DNA from 3 places in the Levilactobacillus suantsaii genome. Region 1 is predicted to be linked to each of the others. Evidence: predicted binding sites of a transcription regulator. Region 1 holds the regulator's gene; each other region holds the start of a gene.
The links. Region 1 encodes HrcA, which represses chaperone genes, less so after heat shock. Its sites were predicted from a motif close to TTAGCACTCNNNNNNNNNGAGTGCTAA; they were not measured.
Positions count from the first base shown of each region.

Region 2: H3M12_RS07415 (ATP-dependent Clp protease ATP-binding subunit) is a predicted target of HrcA. The motif match lies at 4,484-4,510, and genes of this name have one in related genera.
Region 3: groES (co-chaperone GroES) is a predicted target of HrcA. The motif match lies at 5,130-5,156, and genes of this name have one in related genera.

Region 1 covers NZ_CP059603.1:1,865,726-1,875,899, reverse strand. Annotated here, with positions in the region: gene dltC (D-alanine--poly(phosphoribitol) ligase subunit DltC) at 1-234, opposite strand; gene dltB (D-alanyl-lipoteichoic acid biosynthesis protein DltB) at 271-1,482, opposite strand; gene dltA (D-alanine--poly(phosphoribitol) ligase subunit DltA) at 1,482-3,005, opposite strand; gene H3M12_RS08685 (teichoic acid D-Ala incorporation-associated protein DltX) at 3,047-3,196, opposite strand; gene dnaJ (molecular chaperone DnaJ) at 3,497-4,645, opposite strand; gene dnaK (molecular chaperone DnaK) at 4,773-6,653, opposite strand; gene grpE (nucleotide exchange factor GrpE) at 6,703-7,314, opposite strand; gene hrcA (heat-inducible transcriptional repressor HrcA) at 7,336-8,373, opposite strand; gene ribF (riboflavin biosynthesis protein RibF) at 8,536-9,489, opposite strand; gene truB (tRNA pseudouridine(55) synthase TruB) at 9,516-10,174, opposite strand, start outside.
Region 2 covers NZ_CP059603.1:1,605,013-1,615,186, forward strand. Annotated here, with positions in the region: gene H3M12_RS07405 (C69 family dipeptidase) at 1-741, shown strand, start outside; gene H3M12_RS07410 (MucBP domain-containing protein) at 833-1,909, opposite strand; gene H3M12_RS07415 (ATP-dependent Clp protease ATP-binding subunit) at 2,064-4,304, opposite strand; gene H3M12_RS07420 (hypothetical protein) at 4,596-4,796, shown strand; gene H3M12_RS07425 (phosphocarrier protein HPr) at 5,069-5,335, shown strand; gene ptsP (phosphoenolpyruvate--protein phosphotransferase) at 5,335-7,068, shown strand; gene H3M12_RS07435 (glycosyltransferase family 4 protein) at 7,276-8,454, shown strand; gene H3M12_RS07440 (glycosyltransferase family 4 protein) at 8,467-9,489, shown strand; gene H3M12_RS07445 (lysylphosphatidylglycerol synthase transmembrane domain-containing protein) at 9,494-10,174, shown strand, end outside.
Region 3 covers NZ_CP059603.1:1,353,503-1,363,676, reverse strand. Annotated here, with positions in the region: partial or broken gene H3M12_RS13120 (sulfite exporter TauE/SafE family protein) at 1-129, opposite strand, end outside; gene H3M12_RS06280 (TetR/AcrR family transcriptional regulator) at 300-875, shown strand; gene H3M12_RS06275 (APC family permease) at 958-2,793, opposite strand; gene groL (chaperonin GroEL) at 3,109-4,734, opposite strand; gene groES (co-chaperone GroES) at 4,798-5,082, opposite strand; gene H3M12_RS06260 (redox-sensing transcriptional repressor Rex) at 5,387-6,028, opposite strand; gene H3M12_RS06255 (ABC-F family ATP-binding cassette domain-containing protein) at 6,422-8,383, shown strand; gene tsaD (tRNA (adenosine(37)-N6)-threonylcarbamoyltransferase complex transferase subunit TsaD) at 8,458-9,501, opposite strand; gene rimI (ribosomal protein S18-alanine N-acetyltransferase) at 9,540-10,142, opposite strand; gene tsaB (tRNA (adenosine(37)-N6)-threonylcarbamoyltransferase complex dimerization subunit type 1 TsaB) at 10,126-10,174, opposite strand, start outside.

The sequences.
Region 1 (10,174 bases):
TTAGACCAGGCTTTCCACTTTAGTAATGATTTTGTTGGGCGTGTCCCACTCTGACCGCTCAAATTCAGAGACTGGCACACTGATTCCTAACTCGCTTTGTAATTGCAAAAGCAGTTGCACAGATCCCATGGAATCCAGTAAGCCACTATCGAACAAGTTATCGTCCATCGCTCCACTGACATCGTTCCCCGTTAGATCTGCTAAAATTTCTAATACCGTTGCTTGAACATCCATTGTTATTTCCCCCTAAATGAAATTGAAGACTCCGTTTTAATTGGTGAACCAAAGTTGATTCAAGAATCCTGAGAAAATCAGAAAACTAAAGCACACCAGGTTGGCCGTTAAGAAGATGGCGAACCACTGGGTGAACCGGTTATGCGGCACACTCTCACGGTGCTTCTTCTTGTAACGTAACCAGGCATCGTTGATCACTAATGCACAGCCGTGGAACAGGCCGTACGTGATGTAATACCAGGTCACCCCGTGCCAAAACCCCATGACTAACATGTTGATGATGTACGTCACGTTAGCCGTCGTGCGCGGATTTTTGAAGACGCGGTGCTTCATGAACCAAAAGACCAAGCGCATGTAGATAAAGTCCCGGAACCAGAAGGACAACGTGATGTGCCACCGATTCCAGAAATCCTTGATGTTAGGTGAACGCCAAGGTTGCTTAAAGTTCATCGGCGTGGCAATGCCCATCAGATACGAGGTCCCCACAGCAAACAAACTGTACCCCGCAAAATCAAAGAACAAGTAAGCACTGTAGACGTACATGTAGCCTAGAACCGGCCAGGACAGATCCAGGAACCCGCCCCGCGCTTGCATCCCCATTTGGAGCAACCGTGGCAATAAGATTTGCCCGAAGTAATAAGCCAGAATGAACTTGTACAAAAAGCCGACGAAGATGTAGCGCACACCCTTTTGAATCATCCCCAAATAGGTGTCGCGGTCCGGCACCGACCGGTAATCGTGCTCAAAGCGCCGGTAACGGTCGATGGGCCCCGAAGAAATCGTGGGGAAAAAGAGCATAAACTGCAGAAACGTCATAATCTGAAAGTTTTTCAACGTGCCATCGCGCGTCTCCATCATGGTCTGCACGGCCCGAAACGTCAGGTAACTGATCCCCAGAAACCCAATCAACGAGTTCTGCCCGTTTTCCACGGCCGGCGTCACTTTGACGATGGTCAGCGGTAGAATGGCCAGGATGACCATCAGATAGAAAATCGGTCCCGAATTTTTTTGCTTTCGGTAGACGGCATACCCCCAGGTTAGCAACACTTCATACGAAATGTAGACGATCAAAGCCACCCCTTGGGTCCATTTGGGCCCGCCGAAGGTCAGCACCAGAAAGAAGATCGAGATAATCGTTTCGTATAGTCGTGAGCGTCTACCGTATAGCAAGCCAATGACGAGTGGGATGAGCGCCACCCCTAAAATGGCAAAGTAGGTGGGGTTCCCGTACGGTTCAAATGACAGCATCAGTGATTGACCTCGGCAATAATCGATTTAATGTCAACCTTGCCGTTGGGGGTCATCGGTAAGCTGTCCTTGTAAACAAAGCGTTGCGGAATCATGTATTCCATCATGTCGCCGCCTTGTAAGGTTTCCTTAATGGCCTTGGTCAACGCCAACGCCGTCATCTCGTGTTGAATCGGCACCACCCAGGCCACCAGTTGGCTGACCTTATGGTTTTGGTCGTAACGCGGCACCGCGACGCCCACTTGGATATGGTCTTCTTGGGACAGATAGTGGTTCACCTCTTCCAATTCGATCCGGTACCCGTGGAGCTTGATTTGAAAGTCGGTCCGGCCCCGGTACATGAACAAACCATTGTCTAACGCCACGCCCAGGTCCCCGGAACGGTAAACGCGCGTGCCGTGCCAGTCGATAAAGGCGCTAGCCGTCTTGTCTGGATTATGCAGGTACCCCTTAGACATCGATGGACCACTGATCAGAATCTCGCCTTCCGTTCCCGTCGGCACTTCGTTCAAGTGTTCATCAACCACGGTCAACTTGGTGTCTTCCTTGGCATAGCCAATCGGTAACCGCGGGTAATCCGCCAAAATCTGTGGTGTGATTTCGACCTGCGTGACCGCCACCGTCGTTTCCGTTGGCCCGTAAGTGTTGAAGATGCGGGCTTGCGGGAAGCGCTGGTGCAAGTTTTCAGCCGTGGCGTGCGTCAATTCTTCCCCGCAGAACAAGAACCGTTGCAAATCCGGATAATGTTTGCCATCAAAGGTTGGTTCCAGTAAGCAGATGTCCATAAAGGACGGCGTCGAGACCCAAACGTTCAGCCGCATTTGCGGGAGCGTCTCGAAAAGGCCCTTAAAGTTATCGGTCACCTTTTTGGGCAACGCCACTAACGTCCCCCCACTGGCCAAAGTTGGTCCCCAGTCCATCACGGACAAGTCAAACGAGTACGGTGCTTGGGCCAACGTCCGCGGGGCTGCTGGTAAGGCAAAATCATCGCTGAGCATCCAGTTCACGTAGCTCAACAGGTTGGCGTGCGAAATTTGAACGCCCTTCGGTTTTCCCGTCGTGCCGGACGTAAAGATGATGTAGTAGGTCTCATCCCCCGTCACAGCGTGGTCTACCTGATACGTTACCGGTGTTTTAAAAATCGTCCGTAAGCGGTCCAGTGTAATCACCGTGGTGTTCGGTAACTCGGTCGGTAAACTCGCCACCGCGATGACCGCTCCCGGATGGGCAATATAATTAATCGTGGTCAAGCGTTCTAGTGGTGAGTGCGTATCAATCGGCACATAAGCGTGTCCACTCTTGACGACGCCTAAGAACGTCGCCATCATCTCAAAGGTCTGGCCCCCGTAAACTAAGATGGGGGCCTCCCGTGGCAGTTGCAGGGCGTCTATCGCGGCCGCTAAAGCGTCCGATGCGCGTTTCAACGTCGCGTAAGTCTGCGTCTGGCCTAAATCATCGTAAGCTAACCGATCCGGCGTGGTTACTGCCACTTGGTCGATCGCCGTAATTAAATTATCAATCAATCTTTATCCCCCCAAAGAAATTCAATTTTCGTCACGAACCGTTAGAATTCGTTATAGATAAACGTGGTGCTTTGTAACCCACTGTATCCATACAGATAAACTAACGCCATGATGATCGCAAAGTAGAAAACGGTCCAGCCAATGAAGGCCACCACTGGCTGATGCAAAATTGCCAGCCACTTTGTGCGCATGAATTTTCACCCCCAAATTACCCGACTTAATCGTGATGCGATCCCCGTGTCGGTGTCGTTCAGTTACACGATCTGTCCTTCTCCCACGAAGAACGGCGTGTCGGCAACGCCGGGAGTCCCGGTGATTGCTTATGTTTTGAGATTAGCATTGCCCCTGCTTGATTGCAAACGACACCCCCTAACCTTAACAGTTTCTTTTCATTTTTCACGATTTAGTTAATTGTGTAACCAAAAAAAGGCCACTGAACACTTTCAGTGGCCTTGATGGCTGGAACCTAGGAACACTTCCCAGGTCAATCATTAATTATCATTAAACTTGTCGCGCATCTTGTCGAAGAGGTTTCCCTTACCAGTACCCGAAACGGTCTCACCGCTGGCCTTTGCGAAATCGCGCAAGGCGTCGCGTTGACCTTTATTCAGGTTCTTCGGGGTCTGGACCTTGATGGTCACGCGTTCATCACCATTGCTGTTGCCGCGCAAATGTGGCACGCCTTGGCCCCGTAAGCGGAAGGTGGTCCCGCCTTGAGTGCCCGCCGGTACCTTCAGCTTGACTTTACCGTGGACGGTCTTGACCATGATCTCATCGCCCAGCGCCGCTTGCACGAACGAGATGGGTTGGTCGAAGTAGATATCGGTCCCATCCCGCCGGAAGTCCTTGCTAGGCGTGACTTGGAAGATGATGAAGAGGTCGCCATAGCCACCGCCATGGGTCCCCGCTTCACCTTGCCCTTGTAAGCGCATCTGTTGCCCGTCATCGACCCCAGCTGGGATGGTGACTTCAACTTCGTGCTTTTGTTCCTCGTGGCCAGAACCACCACAGGTTGGGCACTTCTCTTTGATTTCTTGCCCCGTGCCGTGGCAGACCGGGCAAGGTTGTTGACTCTGCATACGACCCAGTGGCGTGTTGGTGACCGTCGTCACGTAACCCGAACCGCCACATTCGTGACAGGTGACGGGTGACGTGCCCGGCTTAGCCCCGTTACCACCACAGGTGTGGCATTGGGCTTCACGGGTATAAGTGATGGTGGTCTTCTTACCAAAGATGGCCTCTTCAAAGGTCAGTGTCATTTGGTACTGGAGATCACGACCCGGTCGTGGCGCGTTTGGGTTCCGGCGACCGCCACCCCCAAAGAATTGGTTGAAGATGTCGTCGAAACCGCCACCGCCGAAGCCACCGCCACCAAAACCGCCAGCTTGGCCGCCGCCAAAGCCGCCGAAGCCGCCTTGTGCACCGTCTGCTGATCCATATTGGTCGTAGTTTTGCCGTTTTTGCTGGTCCCCTAATACATCGTAGGCTTCCTGCACTTCCTTAAACTTCTCCGCCGCATCCGGGGCCTTATTCAGGTCCGGGTGGTACTTCTTCGATAGTTTCCGGTAGGCCTTTTTGATTTCATCTTGACTGGCGTCCTTAGCGACGCCCAGTACACCGTATAAGTCCTTTTGCGCCATCGTTTTCCTCCCAATCGAATTCCGATATTAAAAAGCTACTAGTAAGAATAGCATACCTCGAAACAAAAAGCCAAAGCCCTGCGGACTCTGACTTTTTGCCCTAACTTATTGGCCAAGTTGGGTCGGCTTACTTCTTGTTATCGTCGTCGTGAACTTCATGGAAGTCCCCGTCAACGGTCCCGTCGTCCTTACCACCTTGGTTGGCATCGCCGTTAGTGCCTTGCGCACCGGCATCACCAGCCGTACCCTTAGCGTCGCCTTGGGCGTTTTGAGCTTGTTGGTATAACTTGACGGATAGATCCTGGACAATCTTAGTCAAATCATCCTTCTTGGTCTTCATGTCATCGAGGTTGTTCGCTTCTTGGGCCTTCTTTAAGGCATCACGAGCGTCTTGGGCCTTCTTGATTTCGTCATCGGAAACCTTACCCTTAACGTCCTTCAACGTCTTATCGGTCTGGAAGAGTAACTGGTCGACTTCGTTCTTGGTGTCGACTTCTTCCTTACGCTTCTTGTCGGCCGCTTCGTTTTCCTTAGCTTCCTTCATCATCTTTTCGACTTCGTCATCGGACAAGCCATCGGAACTCTTGATGGTAATCTTTTGTTCCTTGTTGGTTCCCGTATCCTTCGCCGAAACGTTCACAATCCCGTTCTTATCGATATCGAACGTGACTTGGATTTGAGGAACTCCCCGTGGGGCAGCTGGAATATCAGTCAGTTGGAAGTTACCCAACGTCTTGTTATCTGCCGCCATTGGCCGTTCACCTTGTAAGACGTGGATATCCACGGCTGGTTGGTTGTCGGCCGCCGTTGAGAAGACTTGTGACTTGCTGGTTGGGATGGTCGTGTTCCGGTCGATCAACTTAGTGAAGACACCACCCATGGTTTCAATCCCTAAGGAAAGTGGCGTGACATCCAAGAGGACAACGTCCTTAACGTCACCGGTGATGACCCCACCTTGGACCGCAGCCCCTAAGGCCACGGCTTCATCAGGGTTGATGGAGTGACTTGGTTCCTTACCCGTCCACTTTTGAACGGCTTCTTGAACGGCTGGAATCCGGGTGGACCCACCGTTTAAGATGACCACGTCAACGTCGGAAGCCTGTAAGTCGGCATCCTTCAAGGCGTTTTCGACTGGGACCCGCGTCTTTTCAACTAAGTCGGCCGTTAATTCGTTGAACTTAGCCCGAGTCAAGGACTTTTCCAAGTGCAGTGGGCCATTCTCGCCAGCGGAAATAAATGGCAAGCTGATTTGCGCTTCCGTAACTCCGGAGAGATCCTTCTTCGCCTTTTCAGCCGCGTCCTTCAACCGTTGTAAAGCCATCTTGTCCTTGGATAAGTCAATGCTATTGTCGTCCTTGAAGCCGGCAATTAACCAGTCCATGATCTTTTGGTCGAAGTCGTCCCCACCTAAGTGAGTATCCCCGTTAGTGGAGAGCACGTCGAAGACGCCATCCCCCAGATCCAAGATGGACACATCAAAGGTCCCACCACCAAGATCATAAACCATGATCTTTTCGTCTTTGTCTTGCTTATCCAAACCGTAAGCCAAAGCCGCAGCGGTTGGTTCGTTGATGATCCGTTTAACGTCTAAGCCAGCGATCTTCCCGGCATCCTTAGTGGCTTGCCGTTGGGCATCGTTGAAGTAGGCAGGGACCGTGATGACGGCCTGGCTGACCGTATCACCAATGTAGTCTTCCGCAAAGGACTTCAAGTGTTGCAAGATCATCGCGGAGATTTGTTCTGGCGTGTAATCCTTACCGTCAACGGTGACCTTGTAGCCAGATTCGCCCATGTGGCTCTTGATGGATGAAATGGTGTTCGGGTTGGTGATGGCTTGGCGCTTAGCCACTTCCCCAACTTGAGTTTCGCCGTCTTTAAACGCAACAACGGATGGCGTCGTCCGGGAGCCTTCCTTGTTCGCGATAATCTTTGGTGCGTTACCTTCTAGAACGGCAACGGCGGAGTTCGTCGTCCCCAAGTCAATTCCAATAATTTTGTTGCTTGCCATCAAAAATTCCCTCTTTTACTGTTAGATTTTTAAAGTTATTGCGCAACGTTTATTGTGCCACGACGACCATAGCCGGTCGTAACACCCGGTCCTTTAACTGATAGCCCTTTTGGAGGACCTGGACCACCGTTTCAGCCGGTTGGTCATCGCTGGCCGGCACCGTCTGGACGGCTTGGTGCAAGGTCGGGTCAAATTTCTGCCCCAGCGCTGCTACTTCAGTCACGTGATTGCGCTTCAGGGCATCTTCCAAGTGATCGTAGGTCATCTGAACACCCTTCTTCAGCCCCTGAGCCGCTTCGTCGGTCGCTTTCACAGCCAACGCGCGTTCGAGGTTGTCAATCACTGGTAAGACGTCCTTAGCCAATTGCTGGCCATCATACTTGATCAGTGTTGCCTGCTCCTTTTCAAAGCGAGTTTGCATATTTTGAATCTCAGCTTCAGCTCTGAGGTACTTGTCCTCCATATCAGCCGCCTTTTTTTGCTCGGCGGCTAGCTGAGTTGCCTGTGGATCAGGCTTCTTAGCGGCTTTTGCCGTTGCTTGTGCATCAGCAGTGGCCTGCTTAGCCTTGTCAGTCGGTGCCGCTGATTGCGATTGGTCCTCAGCCGACGTCGGTTGCTTTGGTTGTTGATCTTCAGCAGATGTTGGTTGCTTATCAGCCACGATAGAACCCCTTCCTTTCCGTTACTCATCATAGTGTCGGTAGTAATCCAGCAATTTCTTGGCGAGCTCCTCGCGGAAAGCCCCCAGCAGACCGATCATCCGCGAATATGGCATCCGCGTCGGCCCTAAAATCGCAATCATGCCCCGACCATGTTGGTTAACATCGTAAGTTGCGGTAATCAGACTATAATACCGCAAAGCATCGTTGGTCATTTCGTTACCGATCTGTACGGAAATGTTATCCCGCGGTTGTCCCAAAACGTCGGCGATGTCGTCGGTCTTATCAATCAACGAATATAACGCCTTGAGCGAATCCACATCGCTGTCCTGGGAGAAGTTCAATAGATTCAATCGGCCACCCACGTAGAAACGCTCCTGCGCCGCCCGGGTCAACACATCGCCAAAGATGTCCAAGAACCCTTGCGGACTTTGCAGATAATGCGTAATCTTCGCGGGAATGTCGGTCTGCAGTTTTTGTAACACTGCCGGGAGCGTCAAACCAACCAACTGGTCGTTGATCAACCGGACGACCGCCTCTAATTGTTCTCCGGTCACCGCTTCAGTAACATCAAACGTTTGATTCTCCACGTCGCCACTATCAGTGACCAAAATCGCCATAATCTGACGGTGACCCAACGGCACTAGCCGAAAGCCACTCAACCGGCTGTCTTTCAGCTCCGGTTTCAACGTAAACGCCGTGTAGCTGGTCAGATTCGATAGAATCGTCGCCGATTGCGAAATGATCTCATCGATCTTGTGAAAATCACCGCCAAGTGACGACTGAATCATGTTTAAGTCATTCGGCCGCAACGGGTCTGGCTTAACCAAGTGATCCACGTAATAGCGATAACCCTCCACCGATGGGATCCGGCCCGAAGACGAATGGGTCTTGCGAATCAGGCCCAATTCCTCTAGCGCCGCCATTTCATTACGAATCGTGGCCGAACTGACGTGAATGGGTAACTGCTTAGCTAGTGCCTTGGATCCCACCGGAACACCACTGTTGGTGAAATCACGGACAACGGCCCGCAAAATCATCATCTGTCTTTCTGACAGCATCACAATCACCCCTTTTTTAGCACTCACAATTTCAAGTGCTAAGACACATATACAATGTAGCAAACTCGCGTTTTTAAGTCAAGAAATCCAACAAGAAATTTAGCAATCTCTTTCGTTAAGTGCTAATTTACGGATTTTTTCCTTCCCAGTACGGTCTGCCGCCTAGTTCTGCTGACCGTGTTGGGCGAAGTAATCCCGGGTGTGGGCTTCGTCTCGCTGCAACTGTGCCACTAACCCTTCGGCACCGTCAAACTTGATTTCCCCCCGCAAGCGATGGTACCACTCGATAGCCACGGACTCACCATAAAGGTTGCCCTGAAAATCTAAGAGGTTCATCTCCACGGTGATCGGCCGGTCGTCACCAAAGGTTACGTTCCGTCCAACTGAGACCATCCCCGGGTACCAAATGGCCCCCACCTTTAAACGGGCGGTGTAGATGCCAATTCCGGGCAGCCACTCGTCTTCGGGAGCCAACACATTCGCCGTGGGGTACCCGATGGTTCGTCCCCGGGCTTCCCCGTGGACGACCAACCCGGTCGTACGGTAAGTATAGCCTAATAAGTCATTGACCGCATCGATATCGCCGTCGCCCATAGCCTGACGAATCCGGGTCGAGCTGACTTTCCCTGTTGCAAGAGTCATTTCGGGAACCGTCTCCACACTAAAACGCCCCTGAGCGTAATCGCTCAAGTTCGCCATCGTCGCGACGTCTTTTTTGCCGTAGGTGTGATCGAAACCCGCCACCGCGACCACCGTGTGAAACGGCACCAAATAGTGGTCAACAAATTCTTGGGGCGTCTGGGCGGCAAATTCACCCGTGTAGTTAACCCAAAAGACCCGGTCAACGCCCAGCCGTTCCAGCTGTTGGAGCTTACGTTTCTCGGGGCTCAAATACTTACGGTCATCGGCTGTCATTGGCCGGTAAACCAACGCGGGATGGTGGTCGTAGGTCAAAACTGCGAGTTTCACCCCGCGTTGTTGGGCCAAGGCCTTGGCTCGCTTGATCACGGCTTGATGCCCCCGGTGGACCCCATCAAAAAAGCCCATGGCTAAAACGACAGGATCTGCCGGAATTTTCTGCGGATCCAAAGGATGATGTATGCGAATAACTTCCATAACCGGCTGTTCTCTCCTTAATGTGCTTAATTCACCGCAAACATTTTGAGCGGTTTATACTGTTGCTTCTCATCTGACCACTGGTACAGACACTTGGTCTCATTTTCGTAGGTCAAAGCCAACACGGGGACCTTAGTTGGGGTTGCTTGGGCCACTTCTTGCGCGCTTAAGAAGACCCCATTTTTGACCAGTTGCCACAGCTTGGCCGACAACGCCACGTGGGGGTAAGCCCGCAACGCGTAATCGATGGGCCGTAAAATGCTGGCGAGGTCATCGGCTTCAACGGCCGCGGCAACCTGGTCTAACGTGACGGCTTGATCGAGCGTAAATCCGCCACTTTTCAGCCGGGTCAAGGTCGCCATCACGGCCGGTACCCCTAATTTACGACCGAGATCGACCGCGAGGGTCCGGACGTAAGTCCCTTTCGAACACCCAATTTCAAAAGCAATCGTCTGGGTTCCCGTGCTGGCGTCAAAGTCGCCGGCACCCGTCAGGGTAAAGTAATCCACCGTGACGGTTCTGGTGGGCCGTTCGACCGTTTCCCCGGCCCGGGCGTACTCGTACAATCGCCGCCCGTGAACCTTCACCGCCGAGTACATCGGCGGGGTCTGCTGGATGGTGCCCGTCAAGGTTTGGGCCGCTTCAGCCACCGCTGCGGCTGTAAACGGCGTGCTTAGTGGTTGAC
Region 2 (10,174 bases), 260 kb from region 1:
TTCCGTCATATTTTCGGGACCAGTACCGAAAAGGACCGCCACTACAACACGCCGCGGGTCTGGTTCGGCCAACGGGTCTTGAATCCGGAAATCGAGCAGGATCCGCAATCAAGTGAGCTACCGTTTATCTGCCGGACCAGCCACAAGATTAGCGTGGAAGACGTGGAATACATTTTAAGTTCGCATTACAACGAAACGCCATACGATCCGTTGGGGCACGGGCCTGAAGAGTTGCGGACTAAGTTCCGGCCGATTTCGATGAACCGGACGCAAAATTCGCACGTCTTGCAAGTGCATAACGATGTGCCTGCCGACCGCGCGGCCATCATGTGGTTATGCTTTGGGGTGCCAGCGTTCAGTCCTTACGTGCCGTTCTTCGCCAACGTGACGGATACGGACCCAACGTACCGGACGACACCGCGGCGCCTCGATGACCAAAGTGCTTACTGGATGTACCGGAAGTTGTCGATGATCGTGGAATCCCATTACCGCCAGTTCATTGAACAAGACGTGGATTACGTCACGGCGGCCAAGCAAGACCTCCGGACGCATGTCGCGCAAACATTGGCTCACGTGGCCCAGGAGAAATTGAGTGGCGACGATTTGGTGGCTTATTTGACGGCGCAAAACCATGCCGTTACGGCTGCAATGCGCAAGACCACGACAGACTTCACCAACGGCTTGATTGAAAAGGGCCTGACGCTGTCCCGATTGACCTATAACATGGATAAGAATTTATAAGATGAGTTGAATCGAATTAACGTTTCAAAAAAGGCGGCTGTGAGCAAAATCTCACAGCCGCCTTTATGAAGTTGTTCAGAAAAACTTAGCGTTAGACCTGCTTGGCCAACCGGACGTAGCGCGCGTTGATGTAGGCTTGCGGACCAATTTGGTACCAAATCAAGTTTTGATCGTCAACGACGCGCCGGCGAATCTCGAGTAATTCACCGTCCGGCAACTGGCCGGCCACTTCGCCGTAAGGGTCGCGGTAGAAGGTTACCGCGTGATCGGGCACGTAGTCCACGGTCCCCGACCACTGCACGGCCTTGCCCGTCAATTTGGTTTGCCGGGGTAATTCTAGGTGGCGTGACCAGTGCAAGCGCCGTTTGGTTTCCGCGGCATTCAGCCACTGGTTACCACCCAAATTGTACCAGACGGTCTGGTCGGTCAACGTGATGATGGCAAAGATGCGCCATAATGATGTGGCTGGGAACCGGTAACGGTAGGCCTGACCGGCGGGTAACGCATAGACCGCGTGGTTACTGAGCAGGGTCACGTATTGGTGGACCCGCTGGACCGTTTGCCAAGCGTCACGCCGGTAGAAGTACAGCAAGCGTTGCGTTTGGTCGGTGTAAGTGCCTTGTTGCGGCCCTTGCGCCTGGAAAATGTGGTAGCCCTTAACCGGCGGGACGGCCAAGTGGAAACTTGCGCCCAAAAGCCCGCGAAACAGCCCCGGTAATGCCAACAATTGTCCGGAGTCGTAATCAATCTGGTAGACCAAGACCGGGTACCCCCATTGCCGTTGGTAGGTCAACGTCATCAACCCGTATTCACTTAAAAAAGTCTGAGTGAAGCCCGTCATCTTGGCTAACGTGTAGCCGGGAATGGTGGGGGTGGTCAGGTGAACGGCGGTGCCGCGTTGTCCCGTAAGGACTAACGCTGGTTGGAGTGGCCGGTTCTGAGAATCGACGATACGGACGACCAGGGTGGCATTGGGCTGTTCGTGGGTGGTCACCGGATTCACTGCCACGGGCGGAACGGTTGGCTGCGGCGTTGGCGTTAATTGCTGGGTCGGTCGTTGGGGTTGAAATGGCCGGTCCACCGGGGTTGCTTGCCGTGGTGGGACCGTGGTGGGGCGGTGCGAACGGGTCGGTGTTAAGAGCCGTCGTAACCAATTAAAGAAAGCCATTTCCCATTCACCTCCAAAAGTAAGTCTGCCCAGTGTCTGTCGTGGTGCCTTTAAAATACAGTATACCGCATCTAATCGGGACCTGCAGGGGGGAATTCACTTAGAACCTAAAAACGGGCGCACCGCGATTGGCAGCGCTCCCGTTTAGAGTCGTTTATTTGGTCGTATCCGTGTCGTCCGCTGAAGTCGAATCAGTGTCATCATCGTCGGCGGCAGTTAAGGTAATCTTGCCGTCCGTGATTTTGGCCGTCAGGTTCTTTACACCGGCGTGGTCCAGGTAGAAGTCCGCAATGCGGTCTTCGATTTCTTCCTGGATGACCCGCCGTAATGGCCGCGCCCCCATGGCGGGGTTGTAGCCCTCCGTGACCAGTTTTTCTTCGACTGGTTCCGTAACGTGTACGTGTAGGCCTTGGTCGGCTAACATCTGGTTGACGTCATCGATCATCAGGTCGACGATCTGCATCAAGTTATCCTTCGACAATGCGTTGAACTCGATGATGTCATCGAACCGGTTGATGAATTCAGGCCGGAAGTAGTTGGTCAGACTGTCCAGAACGGAGTGGGTCTTTCCGGAGGCTTCGGCCCCGAACCCAACGCTGGCTTCCACGTCACCGGTCCCGGCGTTACTGGTCATGATGATCAGGGTATCCTTGAAGGACACCGTCCGGCCCTTGGAATCGGTCAAGCGCCCATCGTCCAGAATCTGTAAGAACATGTTCAAGACGTCTGGGTGAGCCTTTTCGATTTCATCCAGCAGGATCAACGTGTACGGGTGCCGCCGAACCTGTTCGGTCAGTTGTCCGGCTTCTTCGTAACCAACGTAGCCCGGTGGGGACCCAATCAGCTTAGAAATGGAATGGGGTTCCATGTATTCGGACATGTCGAAGCGAATCATCGCGTCTTGAGAACCAAAGAGTTCGTTGGCCAATTGCTTAGCCAGTTCCGTCTTGCCGACCCCGGTCGGGCCAACGAAGAGGAAGGACCCAATCGGCCGACCAGTCCCATTCAATCCGATTCGGTTCCGCCGAATAGCCCGGGCAACCTTATCGACCGCTTGGTTCTGGCCGATAATATGCTTTTCCAAGTCGGTGGCAAGGCTCTTCAACTGATGTTGTTCCTTCGCTTGGAGTTCGCCAACCGGGATATTGGTCTTTTCTTCGACGATTTGTTGCATGTCCTTTTCGGTCACGTCAGTTGCCGCTTGTTGGTCCGCGTTCGTGGCGTTTTCCTTCGACTTGTTGAGCTTTGTGACCTGGTCGCGGTAATAGGCGGCCTTTTCGTAGTCTTCCTGCTTCAATGCGGCTTGCTTTTGCTTTTCTGCACTGTCGATTTTTTCATCGATGGCGTGCGGGTCAGCCACGTTGATGGTCAGGTTCTTCCGCGACCCGGACTCATCGAGCAAGTCGATGGCCTTGTCGGGTAAGAAGCGATCTTGAATGTAGCGGTCGGATAACCGGACCGCCGCTTCAATCGCAGCGTCCGTGTAGTGGACGTGGTGGTAATCTTCATATTTCTTCTGGATTCCCTTAAGAATCTTTACGGCTTCGTCTGGACTCGGTTCATCGACCGTTACCGGTTGGAACCGCCGTGCCAAGGCTTGGTCTTTTTCGATGTCCCAGTATTCATTCAACGTCGTGGCACCGATCAGTTGGAAGTCACCCCGGGCTAACGCAGGCTTTAACACGTTACCCGCATCCATACCACCTTCGGCATTGCCGGCACCCATGATTTCGTGGATTTCGTCAATGAAGAGGATGATGTCCGGATTGGATTGAACTTCCTTCATTAATTGTTGCATCCGTTGTTCGAACTGACCCCGAATCCCGGTTCCTTGAACCAGCGATACGACGTCTAAACGGACAATCTGCTTGTTGGTTAGCTTTTGCGGTACGTTGCCTTCAACGATGCGCTCAGCTAGCCCTTCAACGACCGCCGTCTTCCCAACACCGGCTTCCCCGATTAACACGGGGTTGTTCTTAGTCCGCCGGTTCAGAATTTCGATGACTTGCGCCGTTTCCTTGTCCCGTCCGATAACGGGATCAATCTTGCCGTCTTTAGCCAACTGGGTGAGGTTCAAGCCATATTGACTGAGTAGGCCGCCCTTACCGTTGTTCCCTCGGTTACCCGCGGGTTGGGTCGGTCGTTGCCCACCAGTCTGCCGGTAATCGTTTTGGCTGGGATTACCGCCTTGCATGGCCCGGAAAATATCATCCAGGTTTCCAAAGCCGAATGGATCTTGTGCCATACGGCCACCTCCATTTCCAGAGTTATTGGTCTGCTGATCTTTGAGTAGTTGATAGCAATTTTGGCATAAATCAATCTGTTGCCGTTGCCCGTTCACACTCATATAAAGATGAATGGTCGCTTCGTTGCGGTGACAGTTTTGACATAGCATTTTGTCGTCTCCTTTCTGCCTTGGAGTAAGTGTGGAAGCAGTCCACACTGGTCATCCAAAAGGTTTGACCTTCTTTGACCATTAGCCACATTATACCGCCTCACACGGTGGGTGCAAGTAATTTGTCTCGCCCCCGGTAGCCCGGTCAAAAGGGCCCCTTTGAACTGAACGCCTTTATTTTAGCACTCTACCCACGAGAATGCTAAAAGTCACGTTCATTTTCAAAATAAATTTTTGACCTGCCTGGTATTTCAACGTAGAATAGTGGAAAGAAAAGGGGCGAATAGCGACATGGCACGGGATTTTACCGCATTAATGAATCAATTAAAAAACAAGGAACTCGATGAATTTGAAGTGGGCCCAGACGATTTTCAGGCCTTTCAACAGGCCTATATGGCGTTTGATACCCGTAAACGGGTGATTGGGCAGGCCCACAAGAACGGCAAACTAGTCTATCATTACGACCACGATGCCGGAAATCAGTCTGCATAAGGGGAACTAGTCGGTGTTTTGGGGCGAATCATGCTATAATTAGCTCTGGAACAAGTGAACGCCCGCAGGTTGCTGGGCCGGCGATACGGAATCGCTGGCCTGTGACAGCCCCGATGAAAGCGGTTAAGGTAACTTGTAATTTAACAGCAAGATTGATATTCTAAGAAGGTAGACATAACGTTTGTCATGGTTGTTTTGGTCAATGCGCAAGACCAAAGGACGCTATGCTCGTTAGAAAATCAACCTATAAGCTTAAAGGAGATCGATCAATTATGGAAAAACGCGAATTTCATATTACAGCAGAAACGGGTATTCATGCTCGTCCGGCAACTTTATTGGTACAATCAGCAAGCAAGTTCAACTCAGAAGTCAGCTTACAATACCAAGACAAGTCCGTTAACTTGAAGTCCATCATGGGTGTCATGTCCTTAGGGGTCGGCCAAAATGCCGAAATCACGATTACGGCTGATGGTGACGACGAAGCCGATGCCATGACGGCCGTTGCTGAAACCTTGAAAAAAGAGGGCCTATCTGACTAATGAGAACGATGCTCAAGGGAATTGCCGCGAGTGACGGCGTGGTGTGCGGCCAAGTCTATCGCCTGGTCGACCCCGATTTAACCGTCCACCGACGGGCAATCACTAATCTGGATAACGAAGTAAATCGATTCCATCAGGCCCTTGAAGCAGCTGTCTCTGATGTCGAGGCAATTAAAACTCGTGCGACTAAAAACCTGGGTACTGAGAGTGCCCAGGTTTTTAGTGCGCACATTGCGATGCTCAAGGACCCCGAATTGACCACCCGGGTGGACGCGCAGATTAGAGATCAGCAGCTCAATGCCGAGGTCGCTTTGGCCAACGTGGTGCAGGCCTACGAACATTCTTTTGCGGGGCTGACGGATAACCCGTATATGCAAGAACGCATCACGGACCTCCACGACGTGACCAAGCGCGTCACGGCCCATTTGTTACGGGTACCGTTACCGGACTTAGCCTTAGTCGACCATCCCGTAATCGTGGTGACCCACGACTTGATTCCGAGTGATACGGTCTCGGTCAACCCGCGGTATATCTTAGGGTTTATTACGGATCTCGGTGGCCGGACATCTCATTCGTCGATTCTGGCACGTTCGATGGCCTTACCCGCTGTGGTGGGGACCAAGACAGCAACGACACAACTGACCAACGGGGAAATGGTGATTCTAAACGGGACCCACGGACAGGTCATGGTTGACCCTGACGCGGATGAATTGGCCAAGGCCCGAACGACGATGCACCAACGGACCGTCAATCAAAAGCGACTCAATCGATTACGGCACCACGGGACCGTTAGCCAAGATGGTGTGGGCGTGACCTTAGCGGCTAACATTGGCACGGCGCAGGATCTTCCTAGTATCCTCAAGAACGGGGCCGAGGCCGTAGGACTGATGCGTACCGAATTCTTATACATGGATGCCGCTGAGTTGCCGAGTGAAGACGACCAGTTTGACGTTTATAAGCAGGTGCTCACGGCCTTAGCGCCGCGACCGGTGGTGATTCGCACCCTGGATATCGGAGGCGATAAGCCGTTACCGTACTTAAAACACAAGCCGGAGACGAACCCCTTCATGGGTGACCGGGCCATTCGGCAGAGTTTGACCCACCAAAACGTCTTTCGGAGCCAACTCCGGGCGCTGTTACGGGCGTCGGCGTTTGGCAACTTACGCATCATGTTTCCCATGATTGCGACGCTCGATGAGTTTCGGCAAGCTAAGGCAATTTACGACGACGAACGGTCAGCTTTGACCGTTGCCCAGGTACCAATGGGGCACGTGAAGATTGGCATGATGGTCGAAGTTCCGGCCGCGGCTTTACTGGCGGACCGATTTGCGCAAGAGGTCGACTTCATGAGTATCGGCACCAACGACCTGATTGGTTATACCATGGCCGCCGACCGGACGAACCAAGACGTGGCTTATCTCTATCAGCCGTATCACCCGGCCATTTTACGGTTAGTCAACCGGGTGATTACCGCGGGACATAGCGCCGGCATTCCGGTGGCTATGTGTGGTGAGATGGCGGGCGATCCCATCGCCGTGCCACTACTTTTGGGGATGGGTTTAGATGAATTCTCAATGGGAGCCGGGTCGATTTTAAAGACCCGTCGGCTGATCAGTCAGTTGAACGCCCATGACCTCCAGGCGTTGGTGGAGACCGCGTTGAATTCGGCCAGCACCAGTCAAGAAGTCATTACCATGGTCCAAGCTGCCGTCCCGGATTTATTGAAGAGCTGACGGTTAAGTTGTTTTCACTATTATAGAAGTAAAAGACGTTTGGTTCGGAATTCCCGAATCAGACGTTTTTTAAGTTTTCCCAGAGTTTGGTTAGAGTTTTAGCTGTGGTTTGCAATCAAGTAGGCAAACCCATATAATTGTGATGATTGTACAATACATGGCGTCAAGGACTTTTTTTAACAGAAAGAGAAACAAGGGGGATTGGCAATGAACATCGGCATATTTACGGATACCTATTTCCCTCAAGTGAGTGGGGTCGCAACGTCCATCAAGACGCTGCGCGATCAGTTAGAAAAACAGGGGCATCAGGTGTATATCTTTACGACGACCGATCCACACGTGGAACGCAACGTTTACGAACGCAACGTGTTTCGTTTTTCGAGTATTCCGTTCGTGTCGTTTACGGATCGTCGAATTGCCGTGCGGGGACTGTTTCAGGCCTACCAAATTGCAAAGGAATTAAACTTAGACATCGTCCACACCCAGACGGAATTTTCGATGGGGTGGATCGGGAAGTTCGTGGCCCGGAACCTAGAGATTCCGTGCCTCCATACTTACCACACCATGTATGAGGACTACTTACATTACGTGGCCAACGGGAAGATCTTAAAGCCCGTCCACGTCAAACAGGGGACGCTGGCCTTTTGCTACCACCTGACGGGCGTCGTGGCGCCCAGTGACCGGGTGCTGACCACGTTGAGTGATTACGGGGTTAAAGCCCCGATTCGGGTGATTCCCACGGGGGTCAACTTGCACCAGTACGAACAGCCGGATACCGCTAACTTGCGGCGTCAATTGGGCTTGGCACCGGATACGCCGGTCATTTTATCGTTAAGCCGTTTAGCCTATGAAAAGAACATCAAGGCAAGTATTGCGGCGATGCCGGCTATTTTGGCGCAGGTCCCCCGGGCTCAACTTTTGATTGTGGGGGATGGTCCGGCTAGAGCAGATTTGGAGCAACAGGTAAAAACGGCGGGGCTAACGGATCACGTCACTTTTACCGGTGAAATCGACAATGACCAGGTCTTTCGCTACTATCACCTGGCCAACGTCTTTTTGTCGTCATCAGATTCCGAGTCACAGGGGCTGACCTATATCGAGGCTATGGCGGCCGGGACCAAAATCGTGGTCATGACTAGTCCATACACCGATGAGTTGTTATCGAGTCCGACGCTGGGGGTTACGTTTACCACGGCGGCAGAAATGATCAAGCACGTGGTCTGGTACTTACAGCCGGAACATCAACAACCGGATCCGGATTTGCTGGCCCAAAAGTTGGCCGAGATTTCTGCGGATACCTTTGGCCAACGGATTATCAACTTTTACCGGGACGCACAAGTGAGTTACGAACAAGCCCACGAAGACAGTCCGGATTTCAGCGATTAGAGGAGTTATTGAATGCTAAAAATCAACATGTTTTCGGCTGCTGATTCCGTTAAGGGACAGGGGGTCGGGAGTGCGTACAACGAGCTGATGAACTTGTTGCACACCCGGTTGAACGGGGACTTTCAGGTGACCGTCAACCGTTATGGAAAGGTGGACCTGACGCACTACCACACGATTAATTTTTCTTACTACTTATCTACGTTTTTACCTGGTCGGGGACGTAAAATTGGCTACGTGCATTTTTTGCCAGAAACACTAGAGGGGAGCCTCAAGATTCCCCAGCCCTTTCGGGGGATTTTTTATAAATATGTGATTGCCTTTTACCGCCGGATGGAGCACATTGTAGTGGTCAATCCGACCTTTATTCCTAAATTAGTGGCGTATGGGATTCCCGCTACTAAGGTGACTTATATTCCCAATTTCGTGAGTCGCCAAGAGTTTTACCCGGTCGATGCGGCCCAAAAGCTGCAATTACGACAACAGTACGGTTACTCGGCAAAAAAGTTTACGGTGCTGGGAATTGGCCAGATTCAGGAACGTAAGGGGCTATTTGACTTCATTAAGCTTGCCAACCACCACCCAGAGTTGCAATTTATCTGGGCGGGGGGCTTTTCATTCGGTCGGATGACCGATGGTTACGCCGAATTGAAAAAGGTCGTCGACGATCCACCAGCTAATTTGAGCTTTCCGGGGATTGTTGATCGCGACAAGTTAGTCGATTACTATAATCTGGCCGACTTGTTCTTGCTCCCTTCCTTTAATGAGCTTTTCCCGATGTCGGTCTTAGAGGCCTTCAGTACGGGGACCCCGGTCATGCTGCGAGATTTGGAACTTTACCAGGCCATTATTGCGGGTGATTACCAACCAGCTAAGGACTACGCTGAGATGGATCAGGTCCTGACGACGTTACCGCACGATGCCGCAACGTTAGACCAACTCCACCAGCATAGTTTGGCGGCAGCAGACCATTATTCGGAAGCCCATTTGGCTGAGATTTGGCGCGACTTTTACCGGCAACAGGCAAAGAAGGGATAACGACATGACACGACGAAACAAGTGGGTTCTAACGTTGATGTTGCTGTTGGGGATTGCCATCTTTGCGTACTCGCTCCGGGATATCCGGTTTTCGGTGTTAGTCAACGACTTCGTGCACATCAATTTCTGGTGGTTCGGTGTGGCCGTGATCTGCATGCTCCTGTACCTCGGACTCGAGTCCGTCATCGTCAAAGTCTTCATTTCTGACCGGATCAAGGGGTTTTCCTTCAAGGATGCCCTCCGGATTCCACCGATTGAGCAACTCTTTAACGGTATTACGCCCTTTTCTTCCGGTGGGCAACCGGCACAGCTGATTGCGCTGATGCAAACCGGGGTCGATGCGGGGAAGGCCAGTTCGATTCTATTGATGAAGTTCGTGGTGTTCCAGTCAATGATCGTCATCAATTTTTTGATTGCCCTGGTCATCGGGTTCACCTACATTCAGGATAAATTGCACGCGTTAGCCTGGCTAGTGGTGTTTGGCTTCGTCATTCACTTGGCAGTTATCGTGGGGCTCCTGATGGTCATGTTCTGGCACGCTTTTACGAAACGGGCGGTCACCGTGATTTTGTACCCGGTTCACTGGTTTATGAAACGCGACCGCTTTGAACGCATGGCGGCCAAGATTGACCAAAAAATCGATTCGTTTTACGCTGAAAGTGTGCGGATTAGCGGGAAAGGGAAG
Region 3 (10,174 bases), 510 kb from region 1:
CTGAACCGCACACCCAAAGACCAGTGCCGGAATCGCCACGACTAACGAGGTCGGCGCGGCCACGGCGGTCGACATTCCCAGCTCACTGGTCAAGACCCCCAGGTATAACGCGGCGCCACCGCCACCCATGATACTGATAAAGATTCCAATTAATAGTCCATAAAAGACAATTAACATTCCTGAGACGCCCCTTTTCACGGTTTAAGTACACCCCTCTATTTAAGTGGAACTGGTTCCACTTGTCAAGCCTCACCGAAAAGTGTAGGTTAGACGTAACTGATCATCGAGGAGGACTCATCATGCGCGCCGATGCCCGTGCCAACCAACAAAAAATTTTGACCACCGCTAACCGGCTGTTTGCGGAGCAAGGAGTCGCCAACGTGGGGATGAAACAACTGGCCCACGAGGCTCACATCGGGGTCGGGACTTTATACCGTAACTACCCCAGCAAGGGCGCCCTGTGCGTCGCCCTCATCCGTGACCGAATGCAGCACTACGTTGACCAGGCCAATGCTTACCTCGACACCACGACCGACCGGCCAGAAAAGCAACTGACTGTGATCTTGCAGGGCTACCTCGACGTGCGGGTGGCTCACGAAGGCTTCTTCACCATCATTGAAAATGAGACCACCCCGCTGGGCTTCACCCAACTCCTACAAACACCCATCTACCGCAACCGCATCGACCTGTTGATTCGGTTCCTGCGGCGCAACCAACCGGCGAGCTCCGAACAGTATTTGTGCTTTCAAGCCGACATGGTCGCCGCCATGCTCCGTAGCCGGGTCTACGCTTTCGAACGCCATCAACGACACCTGAGCAACCAAGACTTGCTCCACGCGATTCTACGTCTATTGACGGGCAAAACTCAGCAGTAGCCTGCAAGTCAACCTAAAAAATGAGCTTCCCCAATACTGGAGAAGCTCATTTTGCGTTTCATTCCTGCTAACTAGAATGAAACTACTCTTTTAAGTGATAATTATAAGTTGAAACGATGATGTTTTCCCGAGAGTTCAAGACGGTCCGCAAGCGTAACGCCGTTTGGTTATGCAGAACATTTTGCCATGGGTGCCGCGGGACAAACTGCGGGACCAAGACCGTCGTGGTAAAGTTCCGTTCAGTCGCCCGTTTAGCGATGACGTCACAGAACCGCAACGTTGGCGTCGCAATCGACCGGTAAGACGAGTGAATATCCACGAAGCGGATATCGGGGAATTCAGCCTTGAATTCCAAGGCTGTCTTGTGTTCCTTTTTGGGATTCTCGTCAAACGACACGTGCATCGCAATCACGTAGTCTCCAATGGAACGCGCGTAATTGATGGCGCCACTCGTTACCCGGGTGATGTTGCTGACCAGGACAATGACCGTGGCCCCATCGTACTCGTGGACCACCGACTTAGTCTTGGCTTCTACCCGTAACTGCCGAGCAACGTTGATGTAATGCTGATGAATCCGATAGAACATCATCAATAATAATGGCATGATGATTAGGTATGGCCAAACGTTCCCGAAATGCAAGAACAGTAAGAAGATAACCAGAATTAGTGAGATCAACGCCCCTAACAGGTTGATAGCGGCTTTACCCAGCCACCAGCCTTCTCGGACCCGGAACCAGTGAATAATCATCCCGGATTGGGACAAAGTAAACGGGACGAAGACCCCAACCGCATACAGCGGAATCAGTAAGGTCGTTTGCCCGTGGAAGATGAAAATCAACACGATGGCCCCAACGGCTAACGAAATGATTCCATTGGAATAGCCTAAGCGATCCCCACGGTCCAGATAAGCGTGTGGGAGAAATTTGTCTTTAGCCAAATTGTAAGCCAAAATGGGAAAGGCCGAGAACCCGGTGTTGGCCGCGACCGCTAAAATCAAAGCCGTAGACAGTTGCAGCAGGTAGTACAGCACCCCGTGGCCAAAGACGCCAGTGGCGATTTGGGAAAGGACGGTCTGACTCGATTCCGGTCGAATCCCCATGTAGTAACTCAAGTAGGTAATCCCGGCAAAGAAGATGGCCAAGATTCCAGCCATAATCGCCAGCGTCGTCGCCGCATTATGCCGCTTCGGGGCCTTAAAGTTCGGCACCGCGTTACTGATGGCTTCGACCCCGGTCAGAGAAGATGACCCAGAGGAGAAAGCCCGAAAGAACAGTAGCAGCGTCATGCCTTGCACCGGCGCACCTAGTCCGGCAGCAGCATGGTAAGTCACTTGACCCGTCGCGATGTTGTATAAGCCAACCCCGACCATGACTAGAATCATGACGATGAAGAAATACACTGGAATGGTCAAAAAGGCCGCTGATTCGCGCATCCCCCGTAGGTTCAATAACATAATCCCAATCACAATCAGGACGGATACTAACACCGAATACGGGGACAACGCCGGAATCGCCGACGTGATGGCCTCGGTCCCAGAAGTGGTCGAAACGGCCACGGTCAACATGTAATCAACCAGTAATGATCCCCCGGCGACCAGCCCCGCGTTTTGGCCCCAATCGGTGGTCGCAACCACGTAGGCCCCCCCGCCGGAAGGATATGCCCGGATAATCTGCTGATAAGAAAGCGTGATGGCAAATAACAGTACTAAAACCAAAGCGGCAACCCAGAGTTGGTACATCAGGGCTGCAGCGGATAAGGTAATTAAGACTGTGGTAATTTGCTCAGTACCATAAGCCACGGAAGATAGCGCATCAGACGACAGTAACGCTAAAGCTTTAAACTTAGTTAGCGCCTGGCCGCCTTCGTCCATGGTTTTGAGGGGTTTCCCAATTAAAACCCGCTTTAAATAATGCCACATGACTATTTACTCCTTATCTCCACGAAATAATGATTGAAACCCCGGCCAGAGACCGGAAAACACCACTCGCTTTTGCGAATGCAAACGTCATTCTACTACATCTAGGTCCACATTACCACAATTCTTCGCATTAACAACCCGCAATTTTACCGCCCCGAAGCCCCTCGCCGCCACCCGCTGCTTTCACTCCTAGGTACTCGTTGCCCGTCAACTTGTTTACCGGCTTAGCGATCCACCCATTTATCGGCGCCACCGCACACAAAAAAGCCCGGACCGAGGTCCAGGCTTGATAACACATTACTAATTTAATTGAGCTTACATCATACCGCCCATGCCGGGTTGTGCGGCTGGAGCAGCAGGTGCTGGGTTCTTTTCTGGCTTGTCCGCAACCACCGCTTCGGTCGTCAGCAACAAGGCAGAAACAGAAGCAGCGTTTTGCAGGGCAGAACGGGTGACCTTGGTTGGGTCGGTAATGCCGGCAGCAACCATGTCTTCGTACTTACCGTTGGCGGCGTTGTAACCAATACCTGGCTTTTCGCCCTTTAAGTGTTCAACGACAACGGAGCCTTCAACACCAGCGTTTTGCGCGATTTGGCGAACGGGTTCTTCCAGAGCGCGGAGCACGATGTTGACCCCCGTCTGTTCGTCGCCTTCAGCTTCAACGGCGGCGACATCCTTGATGACGTTGATCAAGGAAGTCCCCCCACCAGCAACGAAGCCTTCTTCAACGGCGGCACGGGTCGCGTTCAAGGCGTCTTCAATCCGGTACTTGCGTTCCTTCAATTCGGTTTCAGTAGCAGCACCGACCCGAACGACAGCAACCCCACCGGCTAACTTCGCCAAACGTTCCTTCAGCTTGTCACGGTCGAAATCAGAAGTCGTGTCAGCGATTTGACCCTTGATTTCATCAACCCGAGCGGAGATTTGGTCCTTAGAACCAGAACCTTCAACAATCGTGGTGTTGTCCTTCGTGACGTTGACCTTTTGAGCTTGGCCTAATTGATCGATGGTCGTGTCCTTTAAGTTCAGGCCTAAGTCATCGGTGATGACAGTCCCACCAGTCAGAACGGCGATGTCTTGGAGTTGAGCCTTCCGGCGGTCACCAAAGCCAGGGGCCTTAACAGCAACCACGTTGAAGGTTCCGCGCATCTTGTTCAAGACCAACGTTGGCAAAGCTTCACCAGTGATGTCATCGGCGATGATCAACAGGGAACGGCTTTGTTCAACGACGGATTGTAATAATGGTAAGATGTCTTGGATGTTCCCAATCTTCTTATCCGTGATTAAGATGTATGGGTTGTCCAGGTTAGCTTCCATCTTGTCGTTGTCGGTGACCATGTATTGAGACATGTAGCCACGGTCGAATTGCATCCCTTCAACCACGTCCAGGCTGGTTTCAACCCCACGGGATTCTTCAATGGTGATGACCCCATCGTTACCAACCTTTTCCATGGCGTCAGCAATCAAGGAACCAGTTTCCTTGCTGGCAGAAGAAATCGAGGCGATTTGGGCGATGTCGTCCTTGGTCTTCACATCGTGAGACATCTTGTGCAGGCCCTTAACGGCAGCGGCCGTTGCCTTTTCGATCCCGCGACGGATGCCAACTGGGTTGGCACCGGCCGTGACGTTCTTCATGCCTTCGTTAACGATGGCTTGGGTCAAAACCGTGGCCGTCGTAGTCCCGTCACCAGCGATATCGTTGGTCTTGGAAGCAACTTCGGAAACCAGCTTAGCGCCCATGTTTTCAAAGTGGTCGTCTAATTCGATGGCCTTAGCGATGGTAACCCCATCGTTCGTGATGGTCGGGTTACCGTAACTTTGTTCCAGCACCACGTTGCGACCCTTAGGCCCTAAGGTGGTCTTGACCGTGTCAACTAACTTGTCGACACCGGTTAACATTGCGCTACGTGCATCTTCAGAAAATTTCAATTCTTTAGCCATTATTCTCGTTCACCTCATATAGATTTTTTTAAATGAATTTTTAAATCAATCGTGGGGAAAGTCTTAGTCGATAACCGCAACTAAGTCCTTTTCGTGTAAAACAAGGTAAGTCTGGTCTTGGTACTTAACTTCCGTACCCGCATACTTATCGAATAAAACCTTGTCGCCAACTTTGACGCTTGGCGCAACCTTATCGCCATTGTCTAACACCCGGCCGTCGCCGACTGCGACAACGTTAGCCGTTTGCGGCTTTTCTTGCGCGTTACTTGCTAACACAATGCCGCCAACCGTTTCTTCTTGCTCTTCTGGTTGGTCTAAAATGACGCGGTCTCCTAATGGTTTTAACACTTGAATCCCTCCAATGAACTTACTATTAACATTAGTTTTTAGCACTGTTAGCACTTGACTAACATAAGTGCTAATCACAGTTTCTAATATATGAGTTTTCGTTTTAAAAATCAAGGAATTTAGCAAACTTTCTAAGGCGGCCCAACCAGTTGCACCCAATAACACCGTGTCGCCCCGGGCTTCTCGCCATTAGCGTACCAAAAAGGCGCTGGGACCGTGGTCCCAGCGCCATTCTCACCAATTCATCCTGCCTCTAGCATTTAAGGGGCGCAATTAGTCAGTTAAACGTGACGTTTTAAAGCCCTTAGGCTTCCTTTTGGTTGTAGTGTTCCAAAAAGTAGATCAGGGTCTGCAGTTCGTTGGTCAAGTCCACGTTTTGCACCCGAACGCCCTTCGGCACCGTAATCCGCAGTGGCGTGAAGTTCAAGATTCCTTTGATGCCACCCGCCACAGCTTCATTCGTCACTTCTTGGGCGACATCGGAAGGAATGGTCAAGATAGCGACCTGAATTTGCTGTTCCTCGAGTTGCGTCCGCAAATCAGACATCGGGTAAATCGGGACCCCACTTTGAATGGTGTTCGCAATTTCTTCATTGATATCAAACGCCGCACTGATCCGGACGTTACTGTCCTGGTGAAAGTTAAAGTTCAAGAGGGCGTGGCCCAAATTCCCGACCCCGATCAAGGCGACACTAGTCAGTCGGTCTTGGTTCAAGATCTTGCGGAAAAACTTAATCAAACTCTCGACGTCGTATCCGTAACCACGTTTCCCTAACGCTCCAAAGTAGGAAAAGTCCCGCCGAATCGTGGCGGAATCCACCTTTACTGCCTCGGAAAGTTCCGTGGACGAAACCCGCGTCTTATCCGCGTCCAAAAGAATATTCAAGTAGCGATAGTAAATCGGCAACCGTTTCGCCGTCGCGCGTGGAATTTTTTGTTCTGTCAAAGCATGTTACCTCCTAATCAATTCTTGCCGGTCATCGCTTGATAAGATTTCGTCACGATAACTTACAAACCTAACTTATAGTCTAATTGTGAAACCTGATTTCCTATAGATTATAGCATATCAGCCCATCTTGTGAAAGAATTTGCAAATATTTTTCAAATTCCTTCACAATCTGCATTTGTGCATAACGAGCCTAATTATTTCACAAGCCCGCCCAAAACGCAATTTTATTTCTCATATTTCTCACAAACTAGTTTACGGGGCAAAATTGTAGCGGTCGCTTCTACCCGTTGCTTCCCTCCATTCCCCCCTAGACAATATTTCGGCTTAACTGCACAATATGCTAAAATGAAGGTTATTAATGAAAGTCATACCGAAAAGGAGGTTGGTTTTGTGATTCTCTTACAAGTCCAACAAGTGTCCCGGCGGTTTGGCGCTACCGTGCTGTTTCACGACGTGACTCTCGACGTCAGTGACCACGGCCGGGTAGCGCTCGTCGGACGCAACGGGGCTGGTAAATCCACCCTAATTAAAATGATTGCCGGGGAAACCACCCCCGATGACGGTCAAATCACCCGCAAACGCGGATTGACCGTTGGCTACCAGGCGCAAAACGCCGGGTTAAACTCTACTAAAACTGTTTGGAATGAAATGTTAACCGTCTTCGCCAAGTTACGGGCGATGGAACAAAAAATGCACGACCTGGAAGGCCAAATGAGTGACCCCCAGGTCATTGCTGACGCCGACCAATTGCAGCAGATCACCAAGACCTACGATCAATTGCAACAGGACTTCAGTGACCAAAATGGATACGGCTACCAAGCCGAGATTCGGGGCGTACTCCACGGGTTCGAATTCAACGAAGACTACTATGATAAACCTGTCAGCGAGCTTTCCGGGGGACAACGGACCCAATTGGCCTTAGCCAAGCGCCTACTGGAAAAACCGGACCTCTTGATCTTAGACGAACCCACGAACCACCTCGACGTCGAAACTTTGACCTGGCTAGAAGGCTATTTACAAAGTTACCCCGGCGCCCTACTCGTCGTCTCCCATGACCGGTACTTCCTGGACCACGTGGCAACTGAAGTCTATGACATGTCCCGTGGCAGTCTCAGCCATTATCAAGGTAACTACTCGCACTTTATCGACGAGAAAGCTCAGCGACTCCAGCAAGCCTGGAAGGAATACGACAAGCAACAGACCGAAATCTCCAAGCTCGAAGACTTCGTTAACCGTAACATCGTGCGGGCCTCGACTACCAAGCGGGCCCAGGCCCGGCGCAAACAATTGGAAAAGATGGACCGCTTAGACCGGCCCGAGGGTGACGAAAAGGTCGCGCGTTTCTCCTTTCGTCCCCACCGCCAAAGTGGCAACGTTGTCCTCGACGTGGTCAACGCTGCCGTCGGATACGATGGCCACACCCTATCTTCGCCCATTAACTTGGACATCAAGAAACATCAAGCTATCGCCATCGTGGGGCCCAACGGGGTCGGTAAATCGACACTGCTTAAGACCATCTTAGGCAAGCTACCGGCGTTAAAGGGCCAGATCATTTTTGGCACCGGCGTAGACACCGGCTATTACGACCAAGACCAGGCTAACCTGCATGATAAGAAGACGGTACTTCACGAGCTTTGGGACGACCACCCAACCACGCCGGAGGGCGATATCCGCTCGATTCTGGGCAGTTTCCTGTTTACCGGCTCCGATGTGGACAAGACCGTTCACAGCCTCAGTGGGGGCGAAAAGGCCCGACTTTTGTTAACTAAGCTGGCCCTACGTCACGATAACTTCTTGATGCTTGATGAACCGACCAACCACTTGGATATCGATAGCCGTGAAGTTTTGGAAAACGCCTTAAACGACTTCGATGGGACCATCCTGTTCGTCTCCCATGACCGGTACTTCATCAACCAAATCGCCACGCAGGTAATCGAGTTAAGCCCTAACGGGACGACCCGCTATCTGGGCAACTACGATTACTATGTCTCCAAGAAGGCCGAACAAGATGCCTATGCGGCAAAGGAAGCCGCTGAAGCGGAGGCCGCCCACCCGACCGTCACGGCACCCAAGCAGACGCAGGTCGACTACCAACAACAAAAGGACCGCCAGAAAGCCAAACGCAAGCTTTCCCGGCAGGTCCAAGCCTTAGAAGACCAACTCGGAGACCTAGAAAAAGAGAAGACCCAAATCGAAGAAACTATGAGCCAACCAGAGTCTTTCAACGATGCCGATAAGCTGGCGGATCTTCAGCAACAGCTCGATGTCGTAACTACCAAGCTCGACCAGACCGAAGATGACTGGACCAACAAAAGCCTTGCCTTGGAAGATTTTGACGATGCAACTGATTAATTGACCTATCCTAAATATCCAAAAGGACGCGGAGAATTCTCCGCGTCCTTTTTCAATCAGGTATTCAATTCATGTTACTTCACCGCATCAGCAATCCAGTCGAATTCTAAGCTCGGGTCGGCATTTAGCGTGGCATCCGCAAAAACGCCATGGCGGTAGGCCACGTTGGCAAAGGCACCGATCATCGCAGCATTATCGCCACACAATTTGAGCGGCGCTTTGAGTAAATGCGTGCCGGCAACGTTGGCCAGGTCACGGTCCAAGCGTTCCCGCAAGCCGAGGTTAGCCGCCACCCCACCAGCTAAGATGAGCTGGTGGACCGGGTAATCGTGCAACGCGCGCAACGTCTTTTCAGCCAAAACGTCCACGACGGCTTGTTGGAAACTGGCCGCCAGGTCGTGCTTGTTAAGCGTGTCACCGACCTGGTCCGCGTGGTGAGTGGTGTTGATAAAGGCACTCTTCAACCCGCTAAAGCTAAAGTCGAAGTTGTCGTCGGTCTCCATCGCCCGCGGGAAGTGGAAGGTATCGTGACCCTGGTGGGCCCATTGATCAACTGTTTTGCCGGCTGGGTAGTTCACCCCCATGACCCGGCCAATCTTATCGTAAGCTTCACCGGCCGCATCGTCACGGGTCTCGCCAATGATTTCAAATTCATTTTCGGCGGGCATGTAGACCAGCTCAGTGTGACCCCCAGAAACCAGTAAGGCCATCGCCGGAAATTCGATGGGTTCCACGTACCGGGCCGCATAAATGTGCCCCGCCATGTGGTTGACCGGAATCAGCGGTAGTTTGTGGGCAAACGCCACGGTCTTGGCCGCAGTGACCCCAATCAACAACGCGCCGACCAACCCGGGACCGTACGTTACGGCCACGGCATCGAGGTCGTCGTAAGTCACGTTAGCCTCTTGTAAGGCGTCCTTGATGCACAAGGTCACCTCTTCGATATGGTGGCGACTAGCCACTTCGGGTACGACGCCCCCAAACCGTTGGTGACTCTTGATTTGGGTGGCAACAATGTTGGAGAGAATCCGGTGACCGTCTTCAACGACCGCCACACTGGTTTCATCACAACTCGATTCAAACGCTAGAATTAAATTTCGCTTATCCGTTGGACTCACTCCTTTTGATTATCAATCCCCACTAACTTGAGCAGTCGTCACTGTTCTTCCAAGTTTTCCGTCGTGGCGAGTGGCTTGTCCAAAGTCAACACCATATCCACGGCGTCCTCGTGATCACCGAAGTAGTAACCGCGCTTGATGCCGGTTTGGTGGAAGTTTAAATGATGATAGAGATGTTGGGCCTGTTGGTTCGAGATGCGAACTTCTAGGCTCACGGTCTTATAGTTCAATTGTTGGGCTTTATCGATCATGATATTCAGCAGGAAACGGCCGAGGCCCTTCCCTTGAAAGTCAGGTAAGACGGCAATGTTCGTGATATGGGCGTCTTGCGTCCGGTCATCAAAGGTACAACCGATGAACGCCAATAATTGGTCATTCTTACGTACGACCAAGTAAAGCCGATCACGTTCACGGCGGAGTTCATTGGCAAAAGCCGTCGAATCCCACGGGGCCTTCCCCGCGTACACGGCCCGTTCGATTTCAATCATTTCTGGAATATCGGTAAAGAGCGCCTTGGCGACAAAATAAGTCGCGCCCTTAACCTCGACTTGATGGTTTTTAACCCCCAACGTCTCCTCTCGAATGATTTCCCGATGCGTCCCAAAGACATTTTTATACCAGACTTTAAATTTTTTCAACATAGGATTGGTTAAACTCTTTTGGGTGGTTTGCG